DNA from 4 places in the Peribacillus sp. NPDC094092 genome. Region 4 is predicted to be linked to each of the others. Evidence: riboswitches for the same ligand, from Rfam matches in the RefSeq annotation. Region 4 holds a riboswitch; each other region holds the start of a gene.
What was found. Region 4 has a riboswitch for S-adenosylmethionine ahead of mtnW (2,3-diketo-5-methylthiopentyl-1-phosphate enolase). Riboswitches for the same ligand answer to the same signal wherever they lie in the genome.
Positions count from the first base shown of each region.

Region 1: it holds a riboswitch for S-adenosylmethionine, as region 4 does, so the genes downstream of both, ACQKNS_RS07270 (methionine biosynthesis PLP-dependent protein) here and mtnW (2,3-diketo-5-methylthiopentyl-1-phosphate enolase) in region 4, are expected to answer to the same signal.
Region 2: it holds a riboswitch for S-adenosylmethionine, as region 4 does, so the genes downstream of both, ACQKNS_RS15750 (5-methyltetrahydropteroyltriglutamate--homocysteine S-methyltransferase) here and mtnW (2,3-diketo-5-methylthiopentyl-1-phosphate enolase) in region 4, are expected to answer to the same signal.
Region 3: it holds a riboswitch for S-adenosylmethionine, as region 4 does, so the genes downstream of both, ACQKNS_RS16450 (methionine ABC transporter ATP-binding protein) here and mtnW (2,3-diketo-5-methylthiopentyl-1-phosphate enolase) in region 4, are expected to answer to the same signal.

Region 1 is NZ_JBNNUC010000001.1:1,509,402-1,517,197, reverse strand. Features, by position in the region: gene ACQKNS_RS07290 (ABC transporter ATP-binding protein) at 1-1,468, shown strand, start outside; gene ACQKNS_RS07285 (ABC transporter ATP-binding protein) at 1,465-3,483, shown strand; gene ACQKNS_RS07280 (type B 50S ribosomal protein L31) at 3,617-3,865, shown strand; gene metC (cystathionine beta-lyase) at 3,977-5,158, opposite strand; gene ACQKNS_RS07270 (methionine biosynthesis PLP-dependent protein) at 5,155-6,267, opposite strand; SAM riboswitch class I at 6,354-6,467, opposite strand; gene fumC (class II fumarate hydratase) at 6,792-7,796, shown strand, end outside.
Region 2 is NZ_JBNNUC010000003.1:21,599-29,394, forward strand. Features, by position in the region: gene glpK (glycerol kinase GlpK) at 1-161, opposite strand, end outside; gene ACQKNS_RS15735 (MIP/aquaporin family protein) at 182-1,006, opposite strand; gene ACQKNS_RS15740 (glycerol-3-phosphate responsive antiterminator) at 1,234-1,776, opposite strand; gene ACQKNS_RS15745 (hypothetical protein) at 1,904-2,332, opposite strand; SAM riboswitch class I at 2,499-2,600, shown strand; gene ACQKNS_RS15750 (5-methyltetrahydropteroyltriglutamate--homocysteine S-methyltransferase) at 2,911-4,014, shown strand; gene ACQKNS_RS15755 (hypothetical protein) at 4,139-4,666, opposite strand; gene ACQKNS_RS15760 (CaiB/BaiF CoA transferase family protein) at 4,906-6,006, opposite strand; gene ACQKNS_RS15765 (amino acid permease) at 6,244-7,731, opposite strand.
Region 3 is NZ_JBNNUC010000003.1:152,030-159,825, forward strand. Features, by position in the region: gene ACQKNS_RS16425 (cysteine desulfurase) at 1-676, opposite strand, end outside; gene sufD (Fe-S cluster assembly protein SufD) at 676-1,977, opposite strand; gene sufC (Fe-S cluster assembly ATPase SufC) at 1,993-2,778, opposite strand; gene ACQKNS_RS16440 (MetQ/NlpA family ABC transporter substrate-binding protein) at 3,534-4,370, opposite strand; gene ACQKNS_RS16445 (methionine ABC transporter permease) at 4,386-5,054, opposite strand; gene ACQKNS_RS16450 (methionine ABC transporter ATP-binding protein) at 5,047-6,081, opposite strand; SAM riboswitch class I at 6,235-6,346, opposite strand; gene ACQKNS_RS16455 (O-acetylhomoserine aminocarboxypropyltransferase/cysteine synthase family protein) at 6,464-7,774, opposite strand.
Region 4 is NZ_JBNNUC010000004.1:393,140-400,935, reverse strand. Features, by position in the region: gene ACQKNS_RS20310 (pyridoxal phosphate-dependent aminotransferase) at 1-1,036, shown strand, start outside; SAM riboswitch class I at 1,167-1,319, shown strand; gene mtnW (2,3-diketo-5-methylthiopentyl-1-phosphate enolase) at 1,427-2,659, shown strand; gene ACQKNS_RS20300 (2-hydroxy-3-keto-5-methylthiopentenyl-1-phosphate phosphatase) at 2,666-3,337, shown strand; gene ACQKNS_RS20295 (methylthioribulose 1-phosphate dehydratase) at 3,321-3,950, shown strand; gene ACQKNS_RS20290 (cupin domain-containing protein) at 3,975-4,508, shown strand; gene ACQKNS_RS20285 (CobW family GTP-binding protein) at 4,914-5,840, shown strand; gene ACQKNS_RS20280 (hypothetical protein) at 5,907-6,074, shown strand; gene ACQKNS_RS20275 (DNA alkylation repair protein) at 6,111-6,353, opposite strand; gene ACQKNS_RS20270 (hypothetical protein) at 6,464-6,730, shown strand; gene ACQKNS_RS20265 (YncE family protein) at 6,849-7,796, shown strand, end outside.

The DNA of each region.
Region 1 (7,796 bases), on a different contig from region 4:
CGGATTTATGGGCCATTTGCTGAAAATGACGCCGAGCTTTTATGAAAAAAACCGTACAGGGGATTTGATGGCAAGGGCAACCAATGATTTGAAAGCAATATCCCTCACAGCTGGTTTCGGGATATTGACCCTCGTTGATGCGGTCCTGTTCACCATCACGGTAGTAGTCATGATGGGAGCCACGATAAGCTGGCAGTTGACGATTGCTGCGGTGTTGCCGCTTCCGATCATGGCAGTGATGATGCAAATATACGTGAAGAAGATTTACAAACGTTTTACGGATGCACAAGCTGCCTTTGGTACTTTAAATGACAAGGTCCTGGAATCCATTTCAGGTGTCCGTGTTATCCGGGCCTATGTCCAGGAACGGGAAGATGAAAAGCGGTTTGAGGAAATGACCGAGGATGTATATCGCAAAAATCTAGCCGTGGCAAGAATCGACGCCCTCTTCGATCCGACGATCAGCATTATCATCGGCATCAGTTATTTAATAGGGTTGGGCTATGGGGCTTATCTTGTGTTTCAACAGGCCATAACGCTTGGCGGACTTGTTTCGTTCAATGTGTACCTAGGCATGTTAATCTGGCCGATGATCGCGGTGGGTGAACTGATCAATGTCATGCAAAGGGGAAATGCTTCGCTAGACCGTGTTCAGGATACCCTTTCGTATGAAGCGGATGTGAAGAATTCATTGGATCTGAAGAGTATTCCGAATCCGGGAAATATCCAATATAATTCAGTGCATTTTACATACCCTTCCTCAACGGTTGTCAATCTATCCAATATTTCCGTTCAGCTTGAAAGGGGTCAAACATTGGGGATAGTGGGGAAAACAGGAAGTGGAAAAACGACGTTCGTGAAGCAATTGCTGCGGGAATATCCTTTAGGAACAGGTGAAATCGCTTTTGCAGGCATGCCGCTGGAGCACCTGAACCTTGAAGATATTCGTAAATGGATCGGCTACGTTCCACAGGACCACTTTTTATTCTCGAAGTCTGTTAGGGAAAATATCTTATTCGGTAAAATGGATGCAACGGAAGATGAACTGGCTGAAGCTATCCGGCTTGCGGATTTTGAGAAGGACTTAATGATGCTGCCTAACCGTCTAGAGACACTCGTCGGTGAGAAGGGTGTCGCCCTATCCGGAGGGCAAAAGCAGAGGATCTCGATTGCCAGGGCACTGATCAAAATTCCGGAAATCCTTATATTGGATGATTCCTTATCCGCTGTAGATGCAAAAACGGAAACGACGATTATCAATAATATCCAAAATGAACGGGCAGGGAAAACGACGATCATCACTACCCATCGCTTATCAGCCGTTCAGCACGCGGACAGGATTATCGTGTTGGACAGTGGGGAGATCATCGAAGAGGGAACTCATGAGGATTTGCTGCTTAAGGATGGCTGGTATAGGGAGCAATATGAGCGACAGCAGGTCGACGAAGGGACGGAGGTGAAGGCATGAAGGTCGTAAAGAAACTGTTTAATTATGCTACACTTTATAAAAAATTGATCATTGGCGCCCTGGTCATGCTGGCACTTTCGGTAGCGGCCGATTTAACGGGCCCTTTCGTTGCCAAGAAAATCATCGATTCACATATACTAGGCATCGAATCTTCCTGGTATGGAACGGTTAAAGGAAAAGATGCTGTTAAGTATGATGGAAATTGGTATAAACGGGCCGATTACTTTGCAAAAGGTGAAAAGAAAGGCAGGGAAGTCCTTGTTTTGCAGGTTGGCAATCAATTTGTCTTCGTAAATGAAGCTGTCCCTATCGATGGGAGCAGAACCTTGGAGGACCAAACATTGATCATCAAGAAAGAAGGGAAAGAGCAACGTGCGCAAGCGGTGAAATTGACGAGTCAGGAAGTGATGGGTTTTTACCAACCGGAAATCCCGCGGATCATTAAGCTTGTGGCTTTTTATTTTAGTCTCGTCATCCTTTCCTCCATTTTTCAATATGGGCAGAGTTTTTATTTACAGAAAGCGGCGAACCGAATCATACAGAAGATGCGAAATGATATATTTACGCATATTTCCCGTCTGCCGATACGTTATTTCGATAATATGCCGGCGGGTAAAGTTGTGGCAAGGGTTACGAATGATTCGGAAGCGATCAGGGAATTATATGTAACCGTGCTCGCCAACTTTTTCTCGAGTACAATTAATATCTTCGGCGTTCTAATTGCTTTGTATATTCTGGATCCACGAGTCGGTACCATTGGCACTTTACTTATTCCGATCATCGTCATCTGGACGATGGTATACCGTAAATTCGCCTCGAAATATAATCACATCATTCGGGAACGGGTCAGCGATATTAATGGGATGATCAATGAATCCATTTCTGGAATGAGCATCATCCAGGCATTTGGGCGTGAGAAGGAGACAAAGCAATCTTTTGAAAACCTGAACCGGGAGCATTATTCCTATCAAAATAAAATGCTCCATTTGAATTCGTTGACGGGCGGAAACTTGATCGGTGTTATTAAGGTTGTGGCGCTCGTGGCATTCGTCTGGTATTTCGGCGGGATTTCCCTTACAGCGAGTTCAGCCATTTCTTTAGGGATGATGTATGCAATTGTTGATTTGATCAGCCGCCTGCTTCATCCGCTTCACGGAATCGTCAATCAGTTCGCCAATCTTGAACAGGCACTTGTTGCAGGGGAGCGGGCATTCAATTTATTGGATGAGCAGGGATTGGCAGTCAGTGATGAAAACATGTCCAGATACAAAGGAAACGTGCAATTCGAAAATGTTTCTTTTGGTTATAAAGATAATGAATATGTGTTAAGGAACATTTCCTTCTCCGCTAAACAAGGGGAAACGGTCGCTTTAGTTGGCCATACGGGGTCAGGAAAAAGTTCCATAATGAATTTATTATTCCGTTTTTATGACAGTAGTGAAGGTCAAATCAAAATCGATGGAACGAGTATATTGGATATCCCCCATCAGACGCTTAGGGAGCATATGGGAATCGTCCTTCAGGATCCCTATTTATTTACTGGCACCATCGCCTCCAATATCAGCCTGGATCATAAAGGCATCACAAGGGAAATGGTTGAAAAATCATTAAGAGATGTAGGGGGGGACAAAGTGCTGAAGCATCTTCCCTTAGGGCTGGATGAACCCGTGATCGAAAAAGGGGGGACGTTGTCTTCCGGACAGCGCCAGCTAATCTCTTTTGCACGTGCTCTTGCATTCAATCCGGCTATATTGATTCTGGATGAAGCGACAGCAAGCATCGATACTGAAACCGAGGCAATTATCCAGGAGGGAATGGAAGTGCTGAAAAAAGGGAGAACGACCTTCATCATTGCCCATAGACTTTCTACGATAAAAAATGCCGACCAAATTCTTGTCCTGGATAAAGGGCGGATTGCTGAGCAAGGTACACATGAGGAATTAATGGAGTTAAAAGGGAAGTATTATCAAATGTATGAACTGCAGGCTGGTACGCATAAAGGCATGACTGGCTGAACACAGAATAAGGATGGATAATCGAGATAAAACTATAATGGAGGTACCGACTTTTGGTACCTTCAAGCATAATTATTGATAATAGTAATCATTACGTTTAAGATATACCTATATTGACGATGAGGTGATAATAGTGAAACAAGAAATTCATCCCGATTATCAACAAGTGGTATTCATGGATACCAACAGTGGGTATAAATTTTTGACAGGCTCCACGAAGACGTCCAATGAAACGATCGTTTGGGAAGACGGCCAAACATATCCATTATTAAAAGTGGAAATCAGCTCGGATACGCACCCTTATTATACAGGAAAGCAGAAGTTTGCTGAAAAAGGCGGACGGGTGGATCGCTTCCTGGATAAATATAATATGAAGAAATGAGAGTCAGGCCATCGGGAAATCGATGGTCTTTTTTATGACTGGGTTGAAAAAGAGTTAATTATGGTGCTAAGAAAAAGGGTGCCTATAAATTATGAGGCACCCATCCTGAAATCATTTTGCAGCAATTGCTTCCCCTTTGGCAATTTTTACGAGGGCCGCATCGAAGTCCTTGATGATATCGTCCGGATTTTCAAGTCCGACAGAAAGGCGGAGCAAGCTGTTCGTGATGCCTCGCTTTTCCCTTTCATCATCAGGCATGGCAGCATGGGACATTTTGGCCGGGTAGGATAGTATGGATTCGACCGCTCCAAGGCTTACGGCAAAAACTGGGAGCTCGACAGTGTTCACGAAAGAACGGAAGACTTCCTCACTTTCCAATTCAAATGATAGGACCGCCCCCGCTCCAAGTGACTGGCCTTTCTGGATGGCGTGCTGGGGATGATCGGAAAGGCCGGGATAATACACTTTTTTCACCAAGGGCTGCTCCTTTAAGTAGGCTGCGATCTTTTCTGCACCTTTTTGGGAGTGCTCCATTCTAACTGACAAGGTTTTCAAACCTCTCATTACTAGCCAGGCGTCCTGGACACCAAGAACCGCCCCAAATGAGTTTTGGAGGGAACCCAGTCTTGCTGCCAATTCCGGATCCTTCACTACTGCAAGCCCAGCGACCACATCACTATGTCCGGATAAAAACTTAGTCGCGCTATGAAGGACAATGTCGGCACCAAGGTTCAGTGGTTTTTGTAATGCCGGCGTCAGGAATGTGTTATCAACAAAACTTAAGGCACCTGCTTTTTTTGCAATATCACATACGGCTTGAATATCGGTCACTTTAAGTAACGGATTTGAAGGCGTCTCGATGTATATGGCCCTTGTATTTGGCTGAACGGCCGCTTTGACGCTTTCTAGGTCCGTCATGTCAACGAAGGTATGCTCAATATTGAAACGCGTCAATACACTAGTGACCATCCTGAACGTTCCGCCGTACACATCTTCGGAAATGACGATATGGTCTCCGGCAGACAACAGCAGGAAAGCTGTTGAAATGGCAGCCATACCTGAAGAAAAGGCAAATCCGTGTGTGCCTTCCTCAAGTTCGGCAATGATATCTTCCAGCGCCTCACGAGTTGGGTTCCCGCTTCTGCTGTAATCATATTTGCCGAATTGATCGATATCGGTTTGATGGAAAGTGGATGCGTGCTGAATGGGAACGCTCACACCTCCCGTTGCCGTATCGAATTTATGTTGATTATGAAGTAATTTGGTTTCAAAACTAAAATCATGATCTGTCATCGTAGTGCCTCCCTTTTTACATATGCGAATGCTTGCTGTAAGTCCTGGATCAAATCATCGCTGTCCTCGATGCCAACAGAGAAGCGGAGCAGGCGATTACAAACTCCATTTGCCGTTCTGACTTCAAGCGGTATATCGGCATGCGTTTGTGTAGCAGGATAGGTGATGAAGCTTTCAACCCCTCCAAGGCTTTCTGCAAACGAAATTAATGAGAGTGATTGTAAAAATGGGTTGACTGCCGATTCATCAATGATACGGAATGAAATCATGCCGCCTCTGCCGGGATACAATACGTCCGTGACACAATCATGTTCCGACAAGTAATCTACAAGTATTTTGGCATTCTTTTCATGACGCTCCATCCGCAATGCCAATGTTTTCATTCCTCGCATCAACAGCCAAGAATCAAAGGGGCTCAAGACAGCTCCGGTACCATTATGATGGAAGGCAAGTGCATCACATAATTCAGCGCCGCTAGCAACGATCAGTCCGGCGAGCACATCATTATGACCACCGAGATACTTGGTTGCACTGTGAATCACGATATCCGCTCCAAGCAGGATGGGTTGTTGAATAAGAGGCGTGTAAAAAGTATTATCAACGATCAACAATAAATTATATTGTTTGGCCAATGCGGCAACAGCGCCAATGTCCGTTTGCTGCATAAGAGGGTTAGTGGGAGTTTCGATAAAGATGGCTTTCGTTTGAGGAGTGATGGCTTTTTCGATATCCTCCAAACAACAAGTGTCTACATAGTCACACTGCAATCCCCATTTTTTAAAACCTTGTTCTAACAGACGATATGTACCGCCATAAAGATCTTCGCTGACAATCCATGCATCACCTGATTTAAAAAGGGCAAGGATAGTGGAAATGGCGGCCATTCCTGAACTGCAGGCATAACCTTGGTCGCCTTTTTCAAGATCGGCGATGGAACGCTCCAATAATTGGCGTGTGGGATTACCTGTCCTTGTATAGTCGAATCCCGTCGATTGGCCAATTCCTTCATGGCGAAAAGCTGTAGAAAAGTATACCGGCGGATTGACTGTTCCTGTCGCCGTTTCGCTGCGATTTCCTAATTGAGCAAGATATGTTTCAGTTTTGTACATGGTTTTCACTGCTCCTTTGAGTTAAATAAAATAAAAAAAAGTCTTCTTTAAGAAGAAGACTTTGATTAAGTGAGGACGAGTCATTCTTCTTATCTTCCAAGTTCACAAACTTGTGGAATTAGCACCTTTTCATTGGTTTGAAACAAATGAAGGTTGCTGAGGTGTCATCGGGCCATTCCCTCTACCTCTCTCGATAAGAGTTTAGATTATTCAATTTCTTTTGAATTTACTATATATACAAAATACTGTCAAGAACATTTTGGATGGATTATGCTTGGATGTTCATGACCAGGTCAATTGGAGCCTAGTGCGTCAACACTTTAGTGTCAAAAAAAAGAAAATCCGATTCTTCATATAGACACGAAACGTCATGAATTTTTTAGGAAAAGTGAAAGGTCAGCGGATATTTTTGCTTTAAAATAATAAAGTTTGTACAATGTATGGAGAGAAAGAATAATACGACATTATTCATTTCATATGCAAATGGGTCTTCAATGAATAGTGCAAACATAGGAGGAGAACACATGGAATACAGAATCGAAAGAGATACGATGGGTGAAGTGAAAGTTCCTGCCGATAAATATTGGGGAGCACAAACCGAGAGAAGCCGTAACAATTTCAAAATCGGTAACGAAAAAATGCCGATTGAATTAGTTCGTGCATTTGCATACGTTAAACAAGCTGCGGCAAAGGTGAACTATGATCTTGGTGATCTTTCGGAGGTTAAAAAGAATGCCATCGTCAAGATTTGCGGAGAAATCCTTGAAGGTACGCTAGATGAACATTTCCCGCTGGTAGTTTGGCAAACGGGAAGCGGCACGCAAAGTAATATGAACGTGAATGAAGTGGTAGCTAACAAAGGAAATGAATGGTTAAAAGAAAATGGTGAATCGGAAACCCTTCATCCGAATGATGATGTTAACAAGGCACAGAGCTCCAATGATACTTTCCCGACAGCGATGCATATTGCTGCCTTTATGGAAGTCGCTGAAAAATTGGTTCCTGCCATTAAAACTCTTCGTGATACATTCGATACAAAAGAAAAAGAATTTTGGGATGTGGTGAAAATCGGCCGGACACATCTTCAAGATGCTACACCATTAACATTGGGACAAGAAATTTCCGGTTGGAAAGCGATGCTCGACAAAGACCTAGCGATGATTGAGGAAAGCAGCCAAAAATTATTGAACCTTGCACTAGGCGGAACGGCTGTAGGAACCGGAATCAATACAAAAAAAGAATTCCCGGGACTTTCCGCCAAGCAAATAGCAGCTGATACAGGATATCCTTTTGTCACATCTGATAATAAGTTCCATGCATTGACAAGCCATAACGAAATCGTCTATGCACACGGTGCTTTAAAAGCATTGGCGGCGGATTTAATGAAAATTGCAAACGATGTCAGATGGCTGGCAAGTGGTCCAAGAAGCGGAATCGGCGAAATAGCCATTCCAGAAAACGAGCCAGGCAGCTCCATCATGCCAGGTAAAGTCAATCCAACACAAAGTGAAGCGCTTACCATGATTGCC
Region 2 (7,796 bases), on a different contig from region 4:
GATCCCCAAATCTCATTGGCGTTATGCTCGACCCAGCCTGGTTTAGGGAAATGCTGCGTGAATTCCTTTTGGGAGGAATGGACGATTTCCCCCTTTTCGTTAAATAAGATCGCCCGCGAACTCGTTGTACCTTGATCTAATGATAAAATGTATTTCTCCATGTGTATGCCCCTCCTTTTAATTAACTGGCAATATTTCTGCTTTCCAATTCATGTAACTGTTTTTTACCAAATGCATAGGCTAATATCAATAGTACCAGGCTTGCACCCAAAACAGACCAAAATCCCGCTGTTATTTCTCCCATAAAGAATGCTTTATAACAAACGGCACCAAGTGAGCCCCCCATAATCGGCCCAACGACCGGAATCCATGAATACCCCCAATTGGAATGGCCTTTACCCGCTATCGGCAGCAAAAAGTGGGCGATGCGCGGCCCCAGGTCGCGGGCCGGGTTAATCGCGTATCCTGTCGTTCCCCCAAGAGACATCCCGATCACGACAATCAATAACCCGACTGCGAATGGGTTTAGACCCTCTGTAAAGTTATTGGCACCTATAAATAATAAACCAAGAATAAGGATGAAAGTTCCAATCATCTCACTTAATAGATTTGAAAATGTATGCGGGATTGCAGGTGATGTCGCGAACACACCAAGCTTCGCCCCTGGATCATCCGTAGCTTTCCAATGTGGCAAATAGTGCAGGAATACTAGAGTTGCACCAAGGATTGCGCCAATCATTTGGCCCACGATGTAACCGGGCACATCACTCCAAGGAAATTCCCCTATAATGGCAAACCCCACTGTGACTGCCGGGTTTAAATGCGCCCCGCTTATGGAACCCACTGCAAAAACCCCCATGGTAACAGCCAATCCCCACGCAATCGTGATCACGATCCAGCCGGCATCTTTTGCATAGGATCCCTTTAAGGATGAACCAGCCCCAATGCCTGCTCCAAATAAAACCAATATCATCGTACCTAACACTTCTCCCCAAAATGGAGTCATGAATAAAACCCCTCCCCTGATAAATTTGTAAAACTTGCCAACAAATAAAAGGAGACCCACAGCAGAACTATCTTCATAAAATAAATTATGAATAGATCTGTTGTGAATCTCCTAGTCTCCGTCACATATATTAACTTGTACCGTAAAATATACTAGTTTATGAAAACGCTGTCAATATTTTGTGAAAAATTCATCTATTTTTCTGTAATTTTTTTCAATTCCCCCTATTAAACGATATCCCATAAATCAGTTTTGGAAGTGGTGATTGACGACGCACCAGCATCAAGGGCGTTCAGGACTTCATCCGGAGTACGTATGAGGCCGCCTGCAAAAATCGGTGTCTGCAATCGTTCCTTCACTTCTTTTATCATCCATGGCATGGCGCCCGGCAATACTTCAATATAATCCGGCTTGGTTTTCTGCACCAGCTTATAACTTTTCTCAAGCGCATGTGAATCTATTAAAAAGATTCGCTGGATGGCAATGACCCCCTTTTGCTTCGCCTTCAATATAACGCTTGATTTAGTCGAAATCAGCCCATATGGATTATATTCCTGACAAATGAATTCTGTCGCGTACTCATCACTTCTTATGCCATGGATCAAATCGACATGATAAATCATTTTCTTATTATGCTGCTTTGCCATCATACTTACGTTTTTCAATTGTGATATATGCAAATCAAGAAACACACCTATTTCATAGGAACTTTCTAAAAATCTTTCGAAATCCTTCATGCTTGCTGAAGCAGGCAAAATTTTCTGATCCATCATTATCCTCCTCATTTCCAGAAAAACCCAAAACTTCAAGTCATTTAGTATATTTTAAAGAGCTTGATTTATCAAACACATTTTTTTACACCATAGCACGATCATACCTGGGTGTATGTAAACTCGTTCATAAAGTAAGTTTCATTTTCAATGCACCTTCGACGAGTTCATACGATTTAATAGTGCCAACGGGAATTTTTCTCACGATGTTCCAAGCATTAACATTCATTTTGATCGTTCTTTTTTCAAATTCAAAAAATGGCGGTCTGTTAAATATCCTTTGGTTGATAAAATTCCTGTCAATTGGTTCCATTTCCACTAATTCAAATAAAATCGTCCTTCTTTCCACATGAACCGGTTTAAATGTAATCCGGAAGGCTACGTTTTTCTTGAACATCATTTTTTTCACTTCCATCGTTCCGGAAAGCACTATATGCTTTGGCGTAATCTCGACTTTAATATCCTGACCATATGATTTCGTTCTTAAGATTTGCTCTATCATGGCTTCCGTTACCGTTATCGGTAAGCCATTTTTGAATGGACTGAATGTACTCATCCTTGCATTCCCCTCCTGCCGCTCATATGAATCTCCGGTTATAGCATATGCCGGGTTCCCTGATGAAGTAACACAACTCAATAATCGGTATATTCAAAATCTTCCACCTTCAGCCCTTGACCTTTATAAAAACTACCTGTATAGTCATAATTAATTTAATAGACAACTCTTATCCAGAGAGGCGGAGGGACTGGCCCTTTGATGCCTCAGCAACAGACTGATCATGTACTGTGCTAATTCCAGGAGTGTAAAAGCTTGAAGATAAGAAGAGTATATCGCTTTGCTGCCAACACCTCTTCTTATTTTTAAGAAGAGGTTTTTTATTTTTGGCTCTTTTCGTAAAGATTGTTGTTTTTAAAATGAAACGATTTAAGGTTGATTGGAGCGGAAGTGCGAGACTCCTGCGGGAGCAGCGGGGCAGGTGAGACCCCACAGGCGTTTACGCCGAGGAGGCCCACCGCCCGCCCCGCGGAAAGCGAGCATCTGGAGGGGAAATCAACCACACCTCACTACTTGGTAAATAGCAACAAAGTATGCGAAAACATTCTTATTTTTAAAAGGAAAGAAGGGAATGCAACATGTCAATCACTTTAACGAAAGCACCTTTCAGGGCCGATCACGTTGGAAGTTTATTAAGGCCTGAACGTTTACATATTGCCAGAAAGCAATTTAAGGAAGGTACCATTTCAGCAGAGCGGCTTCGTGAAGTTGAAACCGAAGAAATCAATCGGATTGTCGAAAAACAAATTGAAGTTGGATTGGAGGCCGTGACGGATGGTGAGTTCAGACGAACATGGTGGCACTTTGACTTCCTCGAACATTTACATGGCATCGAGGGATATGTGACGGAAAAAGGACTCACATTCGATGGTGTGGAAACAGAGAGATATAACGTTCGCAATACCGGGAAGGTTTCATTCAATCCTGAACATCCCTTCATTCGTGATTTCATTGAATTGAACAAAATCGTGAACGGACGCGCCGTTGCTAAGCAAACCATTCCCAGTCCGAATCAATTATTTGCTGTAGGCATTCATAATGAAGACATCTACCCTGATATTGAAGACTATGCAAATGATATCATCAAAGCGTATCAGCATGCTTTGAAGGCTTTTTATGAAGCAGGTGTGCGTTATCTTCAATTGGATGATGTATATATTGCCAGACTTTCAGCTCCAGATTTCCAATTCAAAGATGGAAAATATTCGAGGGAGCAGTTAATCGATCTTGCACTTCGCGTAATTAATGGAGCATTGGAAGGCAAGCCAGAAGACCTTGTCGTCACTACACACCTATGTCGTGGTAACTACCAGTCGACTTGGGCGTTTGAAGGAAGCTATGCCCGTATCGCCCCAACTTTATTGGCAAAAGAAAAAGTGGATGGATTTTTCTTGGAATATGATGATCAACGCTCAGGGGATTTCAAACCATTGGAATACATTCCAAATGGCGGTGCACGGGTCGTACTGGGTGTCGTCACCTCAAAAAATGGAGAAATCGAAGACAAGGAGGCTGTCAAGGCACGCATTAAAGAAGCCTCGCACTTCGTTCCTCTTGAACAGTTATGCTTAAGCCCGCAATGCGGCTTCGCCTCCACCCATCACGGCAACAAGCTGACCGAAGAACAGCAATGGGAAAAGCTGAAATTCGTCGTTGATATAGCAAAAGAAGTATGGGAATGATCCATTCGAACAACCTAATCGGCATCCAAATAACCGTGCCGATTAGGTTTATAAAAAGCGTCAAAGACATTCATCCTAAAGCCGAAGGCAAACAAAAAAGAACGGTCACCAGCACGTCCCCTTTTCACTTGCAGTTATCATCATCCTCATCCATTTTCTTCACAAGTATATCATCCGTCACCCTATCTTCCAGCTTGTTTCTCAAGGCCAATTCCGCGGCCTTCCCATCACTGGGCGACCCGTCCGAGAAATACATCGGAAACAAGGAGAAAAACATGACATAGAAAGAAAAATAGATGAATTGATACCAGATCACCGAGCTGTCCAATATATTCTGATAGACTAAACTATAGATGATCAGCATGCTGATTAAATTAAAGATAGCCCCACCTAAATATATCAGCGTATTCGTCAATCGATTATCATGTTTCAATCCCTTGAATTCGCAAGTCCCATTCCAAAAATAATATTTCCTCACCTCTATGTTACGAAATGCAAAAAGTTTATTGCCACAACCGATCAAGATTTTCTTTTCTGATCCGCCAAAGATCGTGACAAAGAAAATATGCCCGCTCAAATGTATCAGCGTAACGATTGGCATGATCAAAAAAAAGGAAAATAGAAATTTAACGATATCAGAGAGACCAAACATTTTAAGCAACCCACCTTACCAGAATTTCTTAACAGGATGCTACTCTGATACCCTGTCCACAATCGTTATAACTAGAAAATTTTCACAGTGCCACTTTGTTGCTTTCCACAAGTGCTATTGTTCCCCTTCTGCTTCATTTGGGGCTGTTTCCAGTTTTTTATGACTCCAGCATGATTCAAAAAAAACAGGCTGCCTCCTTCCAAAAAAAATCGGAAAAGTGATAGCCTTTACATCTTCATTTAGCGATTTGGGGTGTGAAGGATTTCTGCATTGTTTTGTCCCGGGCTCACACCTGCATGTTTATATTCAGGGGTGAAAACCGATGTTTTGATCGGGCAGGCGATTTGCTTCTGGGCATTTCCTTTTCCGTCCGGTACCTCGACGATCATACCCCTCTCCTTCAATTGGGGGTGTCCGGCCGCTTCCGTGAAGGTCAGCACGGGTTCTGCGCAGGCTTCGAAATCAGCGAATATTTCCTGCCATTCATGGAAATCCCGTTCAAGGAAAGCCAGCCGGACGGCCGTTTTAAACCTGTTTCCGCTTTCTTCATCGCTTTTCATGCTCAGTTCATACAATTCAGGTGCACCGATCGCTTCACATAATGCTTTTCGAAAAGGGGGCTCAAGGCTTCCTACCGAAAAATAACGTCCATCCTTCGTTTCATAAAAATCATAAAAGGATCCGCCATTCAACATCAGTTTTTCAGGTTCGAGCTCGAGGCCCCCTTGTAAATTCAGGGGTGCGGATATGGCATTCAACGCAAAACTGCAGTCGGTCATGCTGATGTCGATGGCTTGGCCGAAGCCCGTTCTTTCCCTGTGAATGACGGCAGATAATATACCGATGACAGCATGCAATGATCCCCCGGCAAGATCTGCTATTTGGGTTCCGTTTTTTGCCGGGCCATCCTTTTTCGTACCGGAATAGCCTGATAAGCCTGCAATCGAAATATAATTGATATCATGTCCCGGTCGGTCTTTATAGGGACCTGTCTGGCCGAAGCCCGTGATGGAACAGTAAATCAGCTTCGGATTGATCGATTTTAATGCCTCATAACCCAGCCCTAGGCGTTCCATGACACCTGGACGGAACTGTTCAATGACGATATCGTATTCCTTCACTAAATTTTTTACGGATTCGATGGACTCAGATTGTTTCAAATCAAGTGTGATCGACTTTTTCGATCTGTTAAGATATTGGTTCACACCCCATGAATCCTTTGCTCCCGGCCTCTCCACCTTCAAAACGTCCGCTCCTAAATCCGCAAGCATCAAAGTGGCAAATGGGCCTGGCAGTAACGTTGAAAAATCCAATACTTTTAAATGAGTCAATAAGGTCATCAGCCGGACACCTTCCCTTTCCATTTGAACTAGTAAAAGCTTTCCCGTCGTTCTGTACATAGAATTTAGCAGAGTTTACGATTATCATATAACACCTCCCATATTTTTTGTATAAATTTCCATTCAATAAAAAGCCAGGAATCAGCTTCCTGGCTTTTTATAATGAGCCTAAAGCACACAAGGAAAAGCCGGACAAGTTAAAACTACATTGTCCGGCTGATTTCACTTTAAGCTTGTTCATTCATATTTTTTGTCAAAGTCGAATTCTACTTCATCCAGTTTAACGAATTTCGTTTTTCTTACCAGTTTATAGCCAAACCATAGGCCAAGGAAAAGCGGGATTCCCAGGTATGCAGCTACAACACTGCCCCAATCGATGTGGTCTGAGAAAAATGCTTGGATATTTTGCGAGAGGATGACGATCATGCCAATTAAAATGGCAAAGATCGGTCCAATCGGGAACCATAATGCCTTATATGGCAGCTTCTCCAATGAATGACCTTGAGCGATGTACGCTTTCCGGAAACGGTAATGGCTGATGGAAATCCCTAACCAAAAGATAAACCCTGTAATTCCAATGGCATTCATTAACCAGATATACACTTTACCATCACCGAATACAGAGGCTAAAAAGGCCAGCATGCCGATGGAACATGTCAAAATCATGCCCGCAACCGGTACTCCTCGTTTATTAAGTTTTGCAAAAATACGCGGTGCTTGTCCATCCTTTGCCATTGAGTATAACATACGCGTTGATGCATATAGACTTGAGTTACCTGCAGATAATACCGCTGTTAAAATGACGGCATTCATAAGCGAAGCGGCAAAGGCGACTCCAGCTTTTTCAAAAATGAGCGTGAATGGGCTTACCATGACGTTATCACCTTGTAAACTTGGGTTCGTATAAGGGATAATCAGTCCTATTACAAAGATTGCAAATACGTAAAAGAGCAGGATTCTCCAGAAGACACTTTTAATGGCCTTCGGTATATTCCTTGCAGGATCTTCACTTTCCCCGGCAGCGACACCGACAATTTCGGTACCTTGAAAAGAAAAGCCAGCCGCTATGAACACGATGAAGACACCCATGAAACCACCCGGGAATGGAGCGTCATCGACGGTGAAGTTTTTAAAACCTACAGCTTCGCCGCCCATAATGCCGACGATCATTAACAGCCCGACGATTATAAAAATAACGATGGCCGTTACTTTTATGAAGGAAAACCAGTATTCCCCTTCACCATATCCTTTAACGGATAAATAGTTCAGCAGGAAAATGAGCACCAGGAATGATGAACTCCATAACAATGATGGACTATTCGGAAACCAGAATTTCATGATCATTGTCGAGGCTGCCAACTCAGCCGCTATCGTCATCGACCAATTGAACCAATACGTCCATCCCAAGGCAAAACCAAATGCCGGATCGACGAATTTCGTTCCATAGGTACTGAATGAGCCGCTTGTCGGCATAAAGGCTGCCAGCTCCCCTAAGCTCGTCATCACAAAGTAAACCATTGCCCCAACTAAGGCATATGCAAGTAATGCCCCGCCTGGCCCAGCTGTATGAATGGCTGCCCCGCTGCTAAGAAACAGCCCGGTGCCAATAGCCCCGCCAATGGAAATCATCGTTAAATGGCGGGATTTTAAACCGCGCTTTAGTTCTTGTCCTTCTTGCTGCTGCGGAGGATGTTGAACGATGTCATGTTCTTGTTTTGGTATCATAATTTTTCATCCCTTTCTATATAAGCGCTTTCATATATGGGAAATCCATTTAATAAATTTTCCTA
Region 3 (7,796 bases), on a different contig from region 4:
CCATTTTATGGCCTGAGAAGGCAAAGAAATCACAATCCAGATCACGGACATCCACTTTTAGGTGCGGCGTGCTTTGCGCCCCGTCGACTACCATTACGGCACCGTGTTCATGGGCAATTTTCGCAATTTCCTTCACAGGATTGATGACACCAAGTACATTCGAAACCTGCATGATGGAAACGATTTTCGTTGCGTCCGTAATCGTTGCCCTGACATCATCAAGGGAAATCGTGCAATCCTCTTGAAGCGGAATATACTTCAGTACAGCGCCTTTTTCTTTGGCAAGCTGCTGCCACGGAATGATATTACTGTGATGCTCCATGTAGGAGATGACGATTTCGTCACCCTCTTTAATATTTGCACCACCGTAACTTCTTGCTACAGTATTTAAAGAAGTCGTCGTGCCTCTTGTAAAGATGATTTCTTCTGTAGAAGAAGCATTAATGAATTTACGTACCTTTTCACGTGCACCTTCATACGCATCCGTAGCTTTTGTTCCAAGTGTATGCACTCCGCGGTGGACATTCGAGTTGTATCCGCGGTAATATTGCTCAATCGCTTCAATCACTGCAGCCGGTTTTTGAGAGGTTGCAGCACTATCTAAATAAACTAATGGCTGACCATTGACTTCTTGATCTAATATCGGAAAAAGCTTACGAATTTCGTATGGGTTCATTACTGTACTTTCCTTTCAATGACCGCTACTAATTGTTTTTTAACTCCCTCAATTGGAAGCTGGTTAACAACAGGGGCCAAGAATCCGTGAATGACAAGTCTTTCTGCCTCTTTCCTAGAAATACCACGGCTCATTAAATAATACAGTTGAAGCGGGTCGACACGACCGACGGAGGCAGCATGGCCAGCCGTTACATCATCTTCATCAATCAAGAGGATTGGATTGGCGTCTCCGCGCGCTTTTTCACTTAACATCAAAACGCGTGATTCTTGTTCCGCATTTGACTTTGTAGCGCCATGCTCTATTTTCCCAATTCCATTAAAAATGGAGGATGCGGCGTCTTTCATGACACCGTGCTTAAGGATATAGCCCTCAGAGCGTTTGCCATAATGAATGATCGCTGTCGTAAAGTTTTGTTTTTGTTCCCCGCGACCGACTACAACGGTTTTAGTATCGCCGTGAGAACCATCGCCCATTAGATATGTTGTATTATCTGAAATCGTATTTCCATCGTTCATCAGGCCTAGCGCCCACTCGATACGAGCGTCACGCCCTGCCACTCCACGGCGGTTAACGTATGTCGTGAAGCCTTTAGAAAGGGTATCGACCGCTCCGTACTCCACTTTGGCATTCGCATTAGCAAATACCTCGGTTACGATGTTGGCAACCCCTTCGTTAGAGTCAACGCTTGAGAAGTAATTCTCTACATAAGTGACGGAGCTATTGTCTTCCGCTACGATCAAGACATGGTTGAAAAGTGTAGTATCTGGATTATCCAAAAGGAATACCGATTGGATCGGCTCTTTGATTTCTACATTTTTCGGAACATAAAGGAATGCTCCTCCATTAACTAATGCAGCATGAAGTGCCGTTAAACGATGTTCATCTATCTTAACGCCGTCTTTCATGAAATATTTTTGCACGAGCTCTGCATGGTCGCGAGCCGCTGTTAAAATATCCGTAAAAATGACGCCTTGTTCTTTCACGTTTGCTGACAGATTGATATGTGCCGGCGTATTATTGCGTTGAATGTATAAGTTTTCATTTTCTTCGACGATGGATTTAATTTCTTCCGGAAGCTCCTCTAAAGAGGCAAAAGCTTCACTTTCAACCGTATGAGTCTGGAAAGAAGTAAAATTCCATTTATCGATTTTCGTTTTATCCGGCTTTGGCATCGGGAGCTTTTCTAATTCAGAAAACGCTTGAATCCGAAGCTCGGATAACCAAGCTGGATCATTATTTTTAGTTGAATAGGAGCTTATATCCTCTTGTTCAAACGGTAATTTCGTTTCTGTAGTCATTGCAAATCCTCCTACTTACGCTTCTTCGCCAACAGTTTCGTCTTCAATGCCCAATTCTTGTTTAATCCAGTCATAACCTTCCGCTTCCAAGCGGGCAGCAAGTTCTGGACCGCCTGATTTAACGACACGTCCTTGCATCATAACATGTACAAAATCAGGAGTGATGTAATTTAATAGACGTTGGTAGTGGGTGATGATCAAGCATCCAAAGTCTTCTCCGCGCATTTCGTTGATTCCTTTTGAAACGACTTTAAGCGCATCGATATCTAGACCTGAATCAATCTCATCCAAGATTGCAATTTTAGGTTGGATCATCATTAATTGAAGAATCTCGTTGCGTTTTTTCTCCCCGCCTGAGAATCCTTCATTCAAATAGCGTTGCGCCATATCTTCATCCATTTCAAGGAACTCCATATTTTTGTCCATTTGACGGATGAATTTCATCAGTGAAATCTCATCGCCTTCTTCACGGCGTGCATTAATGGCAGAACGCAAGAAGTCAGCATTCGTAACACCGCTGATTTCACTTGGATATTGCATAGCTAGGAATAGTCCGACACGAGCGCGCTCGTCTACTTCCATTTCCAATACATCTTCGCCATCGAATGTGATGCTTCCGCTAGTGACCTCATATTTAGGGTGACCCATGATTGCTGATGATAAAGTGGATTTACCAGTTCCATTTGGTCCCATGATCGCATGGATTTCTCCACCTTTGACTTCAAGGTTTACCCCTTTTAAAATCTCTTTACCTTCAATTGATACGTGAAGATCTTTAACCGTTAATGTAGAAGCTGACATAATAATACCTCCGTGAACTAATTCCAATTTTATTACCAGAAAGTAAAGATTACTTTCTTTACTGTAATTTCCGTAAAAGCATTCTCACTTTATTCTCATTCCAATTTTATAACAAATCCAATTTGGAATCAACTAAATAGATAGGGGTTTCTACTTCCGCCATGTTTAAAACCCGTCCTATTCTTACAATACTAACAGATATAGCCCGTTTACTGCATATTCATACTTATTTTAGCTTTTGTTAAAATTATCTTATTATTCAGCGAATCTTCGTCCTTATTAATATATGTTCAAAAAATTCAATTGCAAGGTATGAACGTTCCGCTTTAAAAGAAAAAAAATCGGACTGTCAGGCATATGTAAGTTCATCCAATAAGGAACCCCTTATTTATGGACCACTTTCCATTTTACCTCTACAGACCGATCTTTTAAAGAATTCTTTTATATGCTTATCCGTGAATTTTGCGTTGTAGGTCCTGGACCATTTTATTGCACTTTACATGTTCCCTATCCCGTTCTTTCTCGACCTCGATTCGGAGGTCTAGGTTTCTACTGTACTCACTGTAGCCAATCCCATGTGAAGACTGCATCGCCTTTTCCATTTCGCTTGTTACATGTAAATCTAGAGTATTGATAGTGAACCATCCTTTCAAATTTCTGTATCATTTTAATGCCTTCATTAACTCTATACCCTTCATTTTCATGGATTAAACATAAAAAACGGCCTGAATTAAAATCAGGCCGCCATACTTGGATTATTTATCCGCTGGTACAACCGCACCATCGTATTCATTAAGGATGAAATCTTGAATTTTTTTAGAATGCAATACTTCTACAAGCGCTTTGATTTCTTCTTTATTTTCATCGCCTTTGTTTACAGCGATGACATTCACATAAGGTGATTCGGAATCTTCAATCGCAATTGAATCTTTCAATGGATTCAAGCCAGCGTCGATTGCATAGTTAGAGTTGATTAAAACAGCATCTCCTTCGCCGCTTTCATAGATTTTTGGAAGTAATGCCGCTTCATAATCAGCATCGAATTTAAGGTTTTTCTTATTTTCAACAATGTCTTTCGTTGTAGCTGTCGTTTTATCGATGCCTTCTTTTAATGTAATCAGACCATTTTTTTCTAATAGAGATAACGCACGTCCGTGGTCAGCAACAGAGCTGCTCATAATAATTGTTGCGCCTTCCGGAAGTTTATCAATGCTTTTATATTTTTGTGAATATAGAGCAATCGGCTCGATATGAATTCCGCCAGCATTGACGAAGTCATATCCATTTTCTTTGATTTGCCCCTCTAAATATGGAATGTGCTGAAAATAGTTAGCATCCAATTCCTTATCATTCAACGCCTTATTCGGTAAAACATAGTCCTGGAATGTTTCGATTTCCAATTCGATTCCTTTTTCTTTAAGAAGCGGCTTAGCTTCCTCAAGGATTTCAGCATGCGGAACATTGGATGCCCCTACAACTAATTTCTTCGATTCTTTTTCCGTATCGCCGCCGCTTTTATCCTTTTCACTTCCACAAGCAGCCAAAGCGATAGATAACACTAAAATTAATGCAAATCCTAAAAACTTTTTCATCCTATTCATCTCCTTTTATCTTTTGTCCAATTTAGATGTAATCACATCTCCAATAATTTGAATTATGAAGACGATAATTAGAATAACGATAGTCGCTACAAGCGTAACGTCATTTTGATTTCTTTGATAGCCGTCCAAATAGGCTAGATTACCAAGTCCGCCTGCGCCGATGACCCCGGCCATTGCGGTATATCCAACCAATGCAATCGATGTTACCGTAATCCCGGAAATAAGGGCAGGCATCGATTCTGGAAGAAGGACCTTCCAAATGATCGTGCTCGTTTTTGCCCCCATCGATTTAGCTGCTTCAATTACACCTTTATCGATTTCACGAAGGCCGATTTCAACCATACGCGCATAAAATGGGGCAGCACCGATAATAAGTGCCGGCAATGCAGCGTTCTCCCCGATCATGGAACCGACAAGTGCCTTAGTGAAAGGAATGAGCAGCACGATCAAAATTAGAAATGGAATGGAACGGAATATATTAACGATCGCACTCATGACCCCGTTGATTACCCGGTTTTCCCACATATTACCCTTCCCTGTCAGGAACAGGATTAATCCTAATATTATGCCTATAAAAAAGGTTGCCACTACAGAGACGCTTGTCATGTAAAGCGTTTCTTTCGTTGCTTCAATAATGTCTTCCCAGTCAACATTCGGCAATAATTCTTCAAGCATGAGTAATCACCTCCACGCCTACTTGCTGTGCTTTAATGAATTCGATTGCGCGGAGCATTTCATCCTCTGTGCCATCAAGATGGATAAACAATGTTCCATATGAACCGCTTCTTGTTTGGGATATCTTACCTTGAACGATATTGACATCCAATTCGAAGTTACGTACAAGCTTCGTGATCAACGGGCTTTCTGCATGATCACCCACAAAGGTCAATTGAATCACTTTGCCTGCTGGAAAACGTTCGAGCAAATGATCCATCGTTTCTTTCGTTTCTTCTGGTTCCGTTACCTGTTGCACGAAACGCTTCGTCATTTGTTCTTTAGGATTCTTGAAAACATCCAGGACAGGACCCTGTTCAACAACTTGCCCGTTTTCCATCACGGCCACGCGATGGCAGATTTTACGTATTACATGCATTTCATGTGTTATCAAGACGATCGTCAATCCCAGGCGCTGATTGATGTCAACAAGCAATTCGAGTATGGAATCGGTAGTCTGAGGATCCAAGGCAGATGTCGCTTCATCACACAGCAGCACTTTAGGGTTATTTGCCAGAGCCCTGGCTATGCCCACCCTTTGCTTTTGCCCTCCGCTTAATTGTGAAGGATAGGCCTTTTCCCTGCCTTCCAGTCCGACTAACTTGATCAATTCGTTCACACGCTTGGTCCGTTCATTTTTAGAAACTCCTGCAATTTCCAATGGAAAAGAAATATTTTCCTGGACGGTCCTTGACCATAATAGATTGAAATGTTGGAAAATCATGCTGATTTCTTGACGGGCTTTACGGAGCTGAGCCCCTTTAATTTTAGAAATTTCCTTCTCAGCCACGACAACGGATCCCTCTGTAGGAGTTTCCAATCCATTGAGCATTCTGATCAACGTACTTTTCCCCGCTCCACTGTAACCGATGATACCGAAAATCTCACCTTTATTTATTTCAACATTCACATTATTTACAGCCTTGATCGTCTCACTGTTTCCTTTTCCTGTTCGAAACAGCTTACTGACTTTCGTCAATGTAATCATTAATCCTCACCTCTTTTATCCAATAAAACCTATGAACTTAGTCGATTTCTCTACATTATTAGTCTGTTCCTCATATCATGCACATGTTTTCCCCATTAAAACAGAAAAAACCTTTCTGCATGAGCAGAAAGGCAGGTGAAGAAACAGGCCTTTCTCTCATCTTCCAAAGTAATTAAACTTTGTGTGAATTGGCACCTTTCCAAGGAATCTCCTTGTCGGTTGCCGGGTTTCATCGGGCACATCCCTCCACCTCTCTTGATAAGAGCTAATATATAGAATATTTGTACATCATTAAGTTCTTTAGTATGGAGAAATTTTATCATAGATAAAAAAGGAGCGCAATGTATATTATTTCTAGTTCATGAATGAACAGGAACTTTGCCTAAAGCGTTTCGGAAGTCAAGGAGACGATATTCGTCGCTTTTTCAATTGCCTGCTCCAAATCTTCTATTAAGTCGTCTACATTTTCAATCCCAATGGATAAACGGACTTGATCGGCACTCACACCCGCTTTCGCAAGACCCGCCTCACTCAATTGTTGATGGGTCGTACTGGCTGGGTGGATGATCAAGCTCTTCGCATCCCCGACATTCGCCACATGGGACCATAATTCCACCGAATTGATAAGTTTTGCCCCAGCTTCGCGATTACCTTGTATTCCAAACGTCACGACAGACCCAGCTCCCTTAGGCAAATACTTATCCGCAAGGGCTTTATCGGGATGATCCTCATCACCAGGATGTGAAACCCAAGTAACGGCAGGATGGTTTTTTAAATATTGAATGACGGACTTGGTGTTTGATAGATGCTCTCTCATCCTTACATGCAGCGTTTCAAGTCCAAGCGTAAACTGAAATGCACTTTGGGCACTTAGCGCAGGGCCTAAATCACGAAGTAACTGGACTCGGGCTTTCGTTATGAATGCGGCAGGTCCGACTGCCTCGGCGTATACCAGACCGTCGTAACTTGGGTCTGGCTCCGTGAAGCCAGGGTAGTTTGGCGAGTTCCAATCGAACTTCCCTCCATCCACGATGACACCGCCTAGTGTCGTTCCATTTCCCAGAAGCCATTTAGTAGCGGAATGGATGACGATGTCCGCGCCAAAATCAATTGGTCTGCAAAGATATGGTGTCGCAAAGGTATTATCAATGATCAAAGGTACGCCGGCATCATGGGCAATTTTCGCTACCGCTTCAATATCAAGCACCCTCAAACTTGGATTGCCGATCGTTTCGGCAAAAATGGCTTTAGTTTTTGGCGTGATCGCCCTTTTGAAATTTTCAGGGTCATCGGGAGAAACGAACTTTACTTTGATCCCATATTTAGGAAGAGTATTTTCAAAAAGGTTATACGTACCTCCATATAATGTAGAGGCTGAAACAATCTCGTCACCTGCAGCGGCAATATTCAGGATTGAAAGCGAGATGGCAGCCATTCCGCTCGCTGTTGCCAATCCGCCGATACCGCCTTCCAATAAGGCCATTCTTTCCTCAAAAACGCTGACAGTGGGATTATGAAGTCGTGTATATATATAGCCATTCTCCTTTAGGCCGAATAAATTCGCTGCATGGTCGGTGTCTTTGAACAAGTATGCATTGCTTTGATAGATAGGAACTGCACGTGCACCTGTTTCATCAGCCTGCAGACCGCCATGAACACTCAATGTTTCGAAACGCAACTTTTTCCCTGACATATGATTTCACCTTTTTCTATGG
Region 4 (7,796 bases):
GACGCCAGAACATATCGTTAAAAGTTTGCAGTCTGCCGCTGAAAAAACGATTAATCATAAATATTCGCCATTCCGGGGTCATCAATATTTAAAAGATGCCGCCGCCGTCTTTTATGAACGTGAATACGGTGTAAAGCTGGATCCGAAAAGTGAAGTGGCGATTCTCTTCGGGGGGAAGGCAGGCCTTGTTGAACTGCCGCAGTGTTTATTGAATCCGGGTGATACGATCCTTGTTCCAGATCCCGGCTATCCGGATTATCTTTCCGGTGTTGTTTTAGCCCAGGCTAAGCCCGAACTCATGCCTCTGACAGAAGAAAATGATTTCCTTCCGAAATACAATGACATACATAAAGAAGTGCTTGATAAAGCCAAAATGATGTTCTTGAACTATCCGAATAATCCAACAGGTGCTTCTGCAACTGAAAGTTTCTTTGATGAAACCGTCTCCTTCGCAAAAGAGCATTCCATTTGTGTGGTCCACGATTTCGCATATGGGGCGATTGGATTTGACGGTAAAAAACCGATAAGCTTTCTCCAGGCGGAGGGAGCGAAGGATGTAGGAATAGAAATATACACACTATCGAAAACATATAATATGGCGGGGTGGAGAGTCGGTTTTGCAGTGGGGAATAAGAGTGTAATAGAAGCTCTTGAACTATTACAAGACCATCTTTATGTGAGTCTATTCCCGGCGATACAAGAAGCTGCGGCAAGCGCTTTACTTGACTCGCAGAGCTGTGTAGAACAGTTAGTGCAGATGTACGAGGGACGAAGGAATGTTTTCATTGAGGGATTGAGGGCAATCGGCTGGGATGTCAAGGCTCCTTCGGCTTCGTTTTTTGCCTGGCTCAAGGTACCTGAAGGTTTTACGTCCGAGAGTTTTGCAGATTATTTATTAACGCATGCCCACGTTGCTGTTGCCGCAGGGAATGGATTTGGTGAATTTGGCGAAGGGTACGTCAGGGCAGGGCTGCTGACTTCGGAAGAAAGGCTGAAAGAGGCTGTGAAACGGATAAGTACATTAGAATTATTTTAAAGACAATGGGATATTCCATTAATTCACCCTTAAATAGTTAAAACTTATTGACAAAGTAGGGATTACCTGTCAGAATACAAAATAAATTCTTAATCTTTCGATACTAGGATCAAATTTATATATCAGCGTTTTCTTATTTTGAGCAGGTGGAGGGACTAGCCCTATGAAGCCCAGCAACCGACCGTAATTCCATTGTAAAATGGGGCGGAATTCTTCGCCGGATTTTCTTGAAATCCACAAGGCACGGTGCTAATTCTTGCAGCCAATGGCTGGGAGATAAGAAGATGGCTTTTTTAAGCCTCTTCTTTATGAAGGGGCTTTTGCCATTTTGAGACCATTTTTCAGGTCAATGACATCGAGAGTTTACCAACGTGATATAGGAGTGATCAAATGAGCGAGATAGTCGCTACTTATTTAATTCATGACTTTAATGGAAATCATGAGAAAAAAGCAGAGAGCATTGCCTTAGGATTGACTGTCGGGACATGGACGGACCTGCCCCATTTGGTCCAGAAACAACTGGAGAAACATAAGGGACGCGTCGTATCGGTGACACCGCTATCTGAAGAGGAGAGGGCAAACAGCTACTTTAATCGTAAAGTATACCGTGCGCTTATTAAAATTGCCTATCCGGCAGGGAATTTCTCCAATGATTTACCTGCGATCCTCACGACGGTTTTCGGAAAACTTTCATTGGACGGAGAAATCAAACTTATCGACTTGGATTTTATCGGTGATATTCAAAAAGCCTTTCCAGGGCCGCAATTTGGCATTGGGGGCATAAGGGAAAAGGTTGGCGTTTTTGACCGGCCCCTCGTGATGAGCATCTTTAAAGGTGTTTTAGGAAGAGACCTAACATTCCATAATGAGCAACTGAGGCAGCAAGCATTAGGAGGTGTTGACCTAGTTAAAGATGATGAGATCCTCTTCGACCAGGAACTGACTCCATTTTTCGATAGAATAAAAACGGGAAAAAGAATATTGAATGAAGTCCATGAAACCACTGGCCACCGAACTTTATATGCTGTCAATCTATCAGGGAAAACATTTGAATTATTGGATAAGGCAGAGCAGGCGGCTGAAGCAGGGGCAGATGCTTTATTGTTCAACGTTCATACATATGGTCTGGATGTATTGCAGGCCTTGAGTGAGCATGATCGTATCAAGCTGCCGATCATGGCGCACCCCGCATATAGCGGGGCATTGGCATCTTCAGCATTTTATGGGATCGGCTATTCATTATTGCTTGGTAAATTAGTAAGGTTATCAGGTGCGGATTTATCCTTGTTCCCATCACCTTATGGAAATGTCGCACTTGAAAAAAAGGAGACCTTGGCGATTGCTGAAGCTCTGACAAAAGATGAACTTTCTTGGAAAAAAGCTTTCCCTGTTCCTTCTGCTGGCATTCATCCAGGCATGGTTCCGGACCTAATCAAGGATTTTGGGATCGATAGTGTGATAAATGCCGGAGGTGGAATTCACGGGCACCCTGATGGAGCAGAGGGCGGGGCCAAGGCTTTCCGTTCTGCTGTGGACGCCGTTCTAGCAGGAAAGGACCTAACTGAAGCAGCGGCTGAGGAAGAAACACTAAAAAAAGCTCTTGTGTTATGGGGAGGCCTATAAGAAATAATGAAACCGATCATCTTTTGTGATTTTGACGGAACAGTCACCAACACGGATAATATCATTTCCATCATGAAGAGATTTGCCCCTCCGGAATGGGAAGCGTTGAAAGACGGTGTCCTTCAGCAAAAAATCAGTATATCTTCAGGAGTAGGGGATATGTTTTCCCTGCTTGATAGCGGCTTGAAGGATGACATCATCCAATATGTAAGAAAGACGGCAGGCATTCGCCCAGGGTTTTTTGAATTCGTTGAGTATACGAAACAAGCCAACATCCCTTTATATATTGTAAGCGGGGGCATGGATTTTTTTATTGCACCGCTTTTAAATGATATCTTGCCAATTGAGTCCGTTTATTGTAACCATGCATTTTTTGATAAGGAAAAGATCTATATTGAATGGCCACATGTTTGTGATGATCAATGTACGAATGATTGCGGTTGCTGCAAGCCATCCATTATGAGGGAAATTGCGGGTGAGGGAGAGTTTAAATTCGTTATTGGAGATTCAGTAACGGATTTTGAAGCAGCAAAACAAGCCGATTTTGTCATAGCCCGTGACATACTGCTTGAAAAATGCGTTAGGGAAGGAATTCCACATCAAGGATTTGAAACATTTTTTGATGTAATAGACATTTTAAAGCAGCAGGAGGTGTTAAAGCATGAACAATCATACTAAACAATGGCAGGATCTGGCAGAAATTAAAGCTGAACTGGCCGAAAGGGATTGGTTTATGGGAACTAGCGGGAACTTATCCATTCGGGAGCCCAAAAGCCCTTTCTTTTATATTACGGCAAGCGGTAAGGATAAAAGGAAGCAATCGGATTCGGATTTTTTACTGGTGGATTTAAAAGGAAAACCAGTAGAAGAAACGAACCTAAAGCCATCGGCCGAAACTTTACTTCATACAATCATTTACCGGAAAACCAATGCGAACTGTGTACTCCATGTCCATACAGTCGAAAATAATGTGATATCCGAATTGTACGGAGATGAAGGCCAAGTTTCCTTTCGTAATCATGAAATCATTAAAGCGACTGGTCGGTGGGAGGAAGATTCGGAACTTCGGATTCCAATCATATATAATCATGCTGACATTCCGCTGTTATCCGAGAAGTTCAAGCCACATGTAGAAGAAGACTCTGGCGCCGTGCTGATCCGCAATCATGGCATTACGGTTTGGGGTAGAAGCGGACTGGAAGCAAAGAGAATACTCGAAGCGTGTGAGTTTTTATTTCAATATCAACTGTTGCTTAATCAACAAAAGGCGTTTGCAGGTTCTGTAAGATAAACACTCATAGAGGAGGAATGAATGATGGCGACGATCAGATTACATGAAACAAACGAGGTTATTGAAAACGAAGAACAGGTAAAAGGATTTTTAGAAACACAAGGGGTTATTTATGAGCAATGGGACATTTCCAAATTACCGGCCCATCTTGTCGAAAAATACGATCTGACAGATGCAGAAAAGGAGGAAATCCTCGTAGCATTCCAATCAGAGATAGCGGAAATCTCCGAAAGAAGAGGCTACAAAGCGCATGATATCATCACCTTATCCGATGCCAATCCGAACTTGGATCAAATGCTTGAAAACTTTAAGCAGGAACATCACCATGAAGATGATGAAGTGCGATTCATAGCAGGCGGAACGAGTATTTTTGCCATTGAGGGCAAAGATAAACAGTGGTTTGATGTGCGCCTTAATCCAGGAGATCTAATTAGTGTACCAGAATCAACAAGACATTATTTCACGCTTGCAGAAGACAGGAAAACTGTTGCTGTCCGTATTTTCGTTACAGCGGCTGGATGGGTGCCGATTTACGAAAAAGACGAAGTTCAAGCATGAATCATTGTTGAAAAACAGCTTACGGCTGGACTCAATTTGTCGACAAAAGGGAAGTCGGAATGATCTCATCCCGTGCCATGTTTTAAAAAAACAAGACCAGATTATCCTTAATGGATTGAAGAAATTTGCGACACTCCTGCCGAATAAACTGGCTAGCCGAACCCCGCAGGCGCTTGCTTTGATGAGGCTTGTCAGACATCCGGCGTAAAGGGAGCGGATTTCTGAAATCGACTGGACGTTTTTAATAAAAAACTGCAGTGGGCCTCGCTTTTCTTCAATTTTGTCTATGTCTGAAACCAGCTTAAAGGCTGGTTTTTTTATGTCGATCCGGCAAGTGCTTTAGTAAGATAAGTATGATAAAATTTAACGGAATCGAATTTAACCGGATCATAGGAGCAGATAAGAATGAAAACAACCGAAGTATACATATTGGGCGGCTTTCTCGGCAGCGGGAAAACGACGCTTCTTCGAAATATTTTAAAGCAGGAAAGTGAAGCGGGTAGAAAAGTGGCCGTGCTTTTAAATGAGCTCGGCAGTGTATCGGTTGACAGCGGACTCATAGGTGATGGAGTGCCTCTTAAGGAGCTGTTTGACGGGTGCATTTGCTGCACAATCCAAGATAAACTGGAGGTTCAGCTTCATGAATTGCTAACGGAAAATGAACTGGATGCGGTTTATATTGAAACGACGGGCGCAGCTCATCCAGTTGAAGTATTGGATGGCATCATGTCGCCGATTTTCGCCAGAAGGCTGGAGTATAAAGGGATTATCACTGTCGTCGATTTATTAAGGTGGCGCGATCGGGAGGAACTGTCTCCGCAGCTTCGACAGTTGCTTGCCGAGCAAATCCACCATGCCGATTTCATTTTAATGAATAAAGCGGATTTAGTAAGTGAGATGGAGGCCGCACAGCTGATATATACGATACAGGCGCTGAATCCCGATGCTGTATGTTTATTGACGGAGTATGCAGCCGTATCCTTGGCATCATTGCAGCAGATGCAAAGAAAACGGCATAATGGTCATCAAAAGCTTGATGTACATGACCATTTGCAATTAACTGCAGTCGTTCATACATTTGAAGGTGCCGTGGCACAAACCGACTTTGAAGAATGGCTTAGGGGTCTGCCGGAAACGGTCTATCGGATGAAAGGATACATTTCTTTTACACATTCACAATACCCCCATTTATTCCAATACTCATACGGTATGCCGATGTATATGAATGAAATGATGAAAATGCCATTGAATATCGTCGTGATCGGGGAAAAGTTGGATAAGGAAATGTTGATCGGTCAGTTGAAAGCTTTGGAATTGAGGGCTTCCCGATAAAAGTTTACCGCCCATTAAAGAAGGGAAACATAAAAAGGAGACTTTTTTATCAAGGAGGCGGTATTAGTGCCATGGAATAATAACGATTACCCAAACTCGATGAAGAATCTAGATAAAGATGTAAGGGAAAAGGCTATAGAAATCGCCAATGCATTATTGGATGAAGGATATGAGGATGGTAAAGCCATTCCAATCGCCATAGACCGGGCTAAAATGTCAGTAGGAAAAGATTGAAAAAATGGTCAGACCCATTTAAGGGTCTGACCATTTTTATTGTTGCATTCCAAAGGCGGCAAATGTCTTTTCGTCTTCTATTAACCCGCAAGCAGCACATTGAACCCTAACTTCAGGACCATTATATGCTAGATGGAATGGCTGAAGGGAATCGTTCGAATATTGTTCAATAATTTCACCTGACTGCGGATCCTTTTTAATGGGGGTTGCTACTTGCTGAATGAGATTGAAGCGAGATTTATTTGTCCGGCAATTCGGACAGCGGTATACTTGAGACATTGTACTCACTCCTTTTTTTGAATTTTAAAAAGCGTAATCGTATTATTAAGATAGTCTTTACAATCTTGAACATTAATATGTATAAATTAGTAATGGATGGAAGGGATACTATGAAAGAAAATGTCAGGCAAGAAGAATTACTCGTGGCTTATTTAAGCATATGGAACAATCGTAAGGTGACCGATGGAGGTGGAAGGGAAGTGATGCAAGAACTCATCCGCCGTGAGCTTTTGGATGAAAATGCCCATCCCCGTGCCCGAAAACCAGTATTGGAGAAATTTTACCTATCTATTAAAAGGGTGATGGAATCTTCGCTTTCGGAAGAAATGAAAAATGCGATCGTCATGGCCTATATCACTGAATTGGAAAGATTATGATTACCGATTATGTTACGGATGCTTGTTAGCAAATATTCTTTTCGGCTTCATACTTTTTTCACAAATCATTGTTAAAATCTTTTAAAAATAGATATTTAATGAATAAGGAGCTTAGAATATGAAGTGGGGCATTGGGCTTTTTCTTGCCATCGTACTGCTTACTGGGTGCAACAGCGGTAATGCATTTACAAAAATCAATAAAAGTGAATCTTTCCTGGCGACGGTCAATATCAAGGATACCTCACTGACTTTCATAAATGAAAATTATCATCCATTTGCAAAATGGGATATTTCAGAACCATTTACCGGAGCCCTGCTCCTGGCAGATAAAGATACGATCCTGCTTTATGGAAAAGAGATGGAGAAAGTCCAAGTGTACTCTTTATCAGCAGGAAAACTGATAAACAGTTGGGATATCGGCAAAGGGATCGTTAATATGCAGTTGTTACGTGATGGAAAGAGCATCGTGGCGGTCAACCAATCGAATCACTCCATTTACTTTTTAAATAAAGATGGGGAGAAACAGGATATTGTCAAGGTTGGTAAAAGCCCGCTGACCGTTCTTCAAGGAAAGCAAGCGAATCGTTTATATGTAATTAATTTTGGAGATACCAAATGTTCGGTGATAAATCTTGAAACGAAAAAGGTCGATTTTGAATTTCCCATACATAGTTCCAGCACAGGCACATTATTAAGGGAAGAAAAGGATGAAATATGGATCGGAGGACACGGCGATGGGGACAAAGTGGAAGAAGATCTATATATTTATTCGGCAAAAACGGGAGAGTTGAAGAATAAGCTGAAGGCACCAACCATGCCGATAAAGTTCCTTGAGAATGCTGAAGGCATATTTGTCCTTAGTCATGGTACAAGTTCCTTATATAAATTGAATGATCAATATGAAGTGGTGAAAAGCAAAGTGGTCGGCGTTAACCCCTTTGAAATGCTGAACTTCAACGAAGATGTGGTCGTGGCGGGATATGATAGTGATGAAGTGTATGTAATGGATGCTGAAACAGTCGATGTTAAAAAAACGATCAAAGTCGGCGAAGGTCCGTTCCAATTG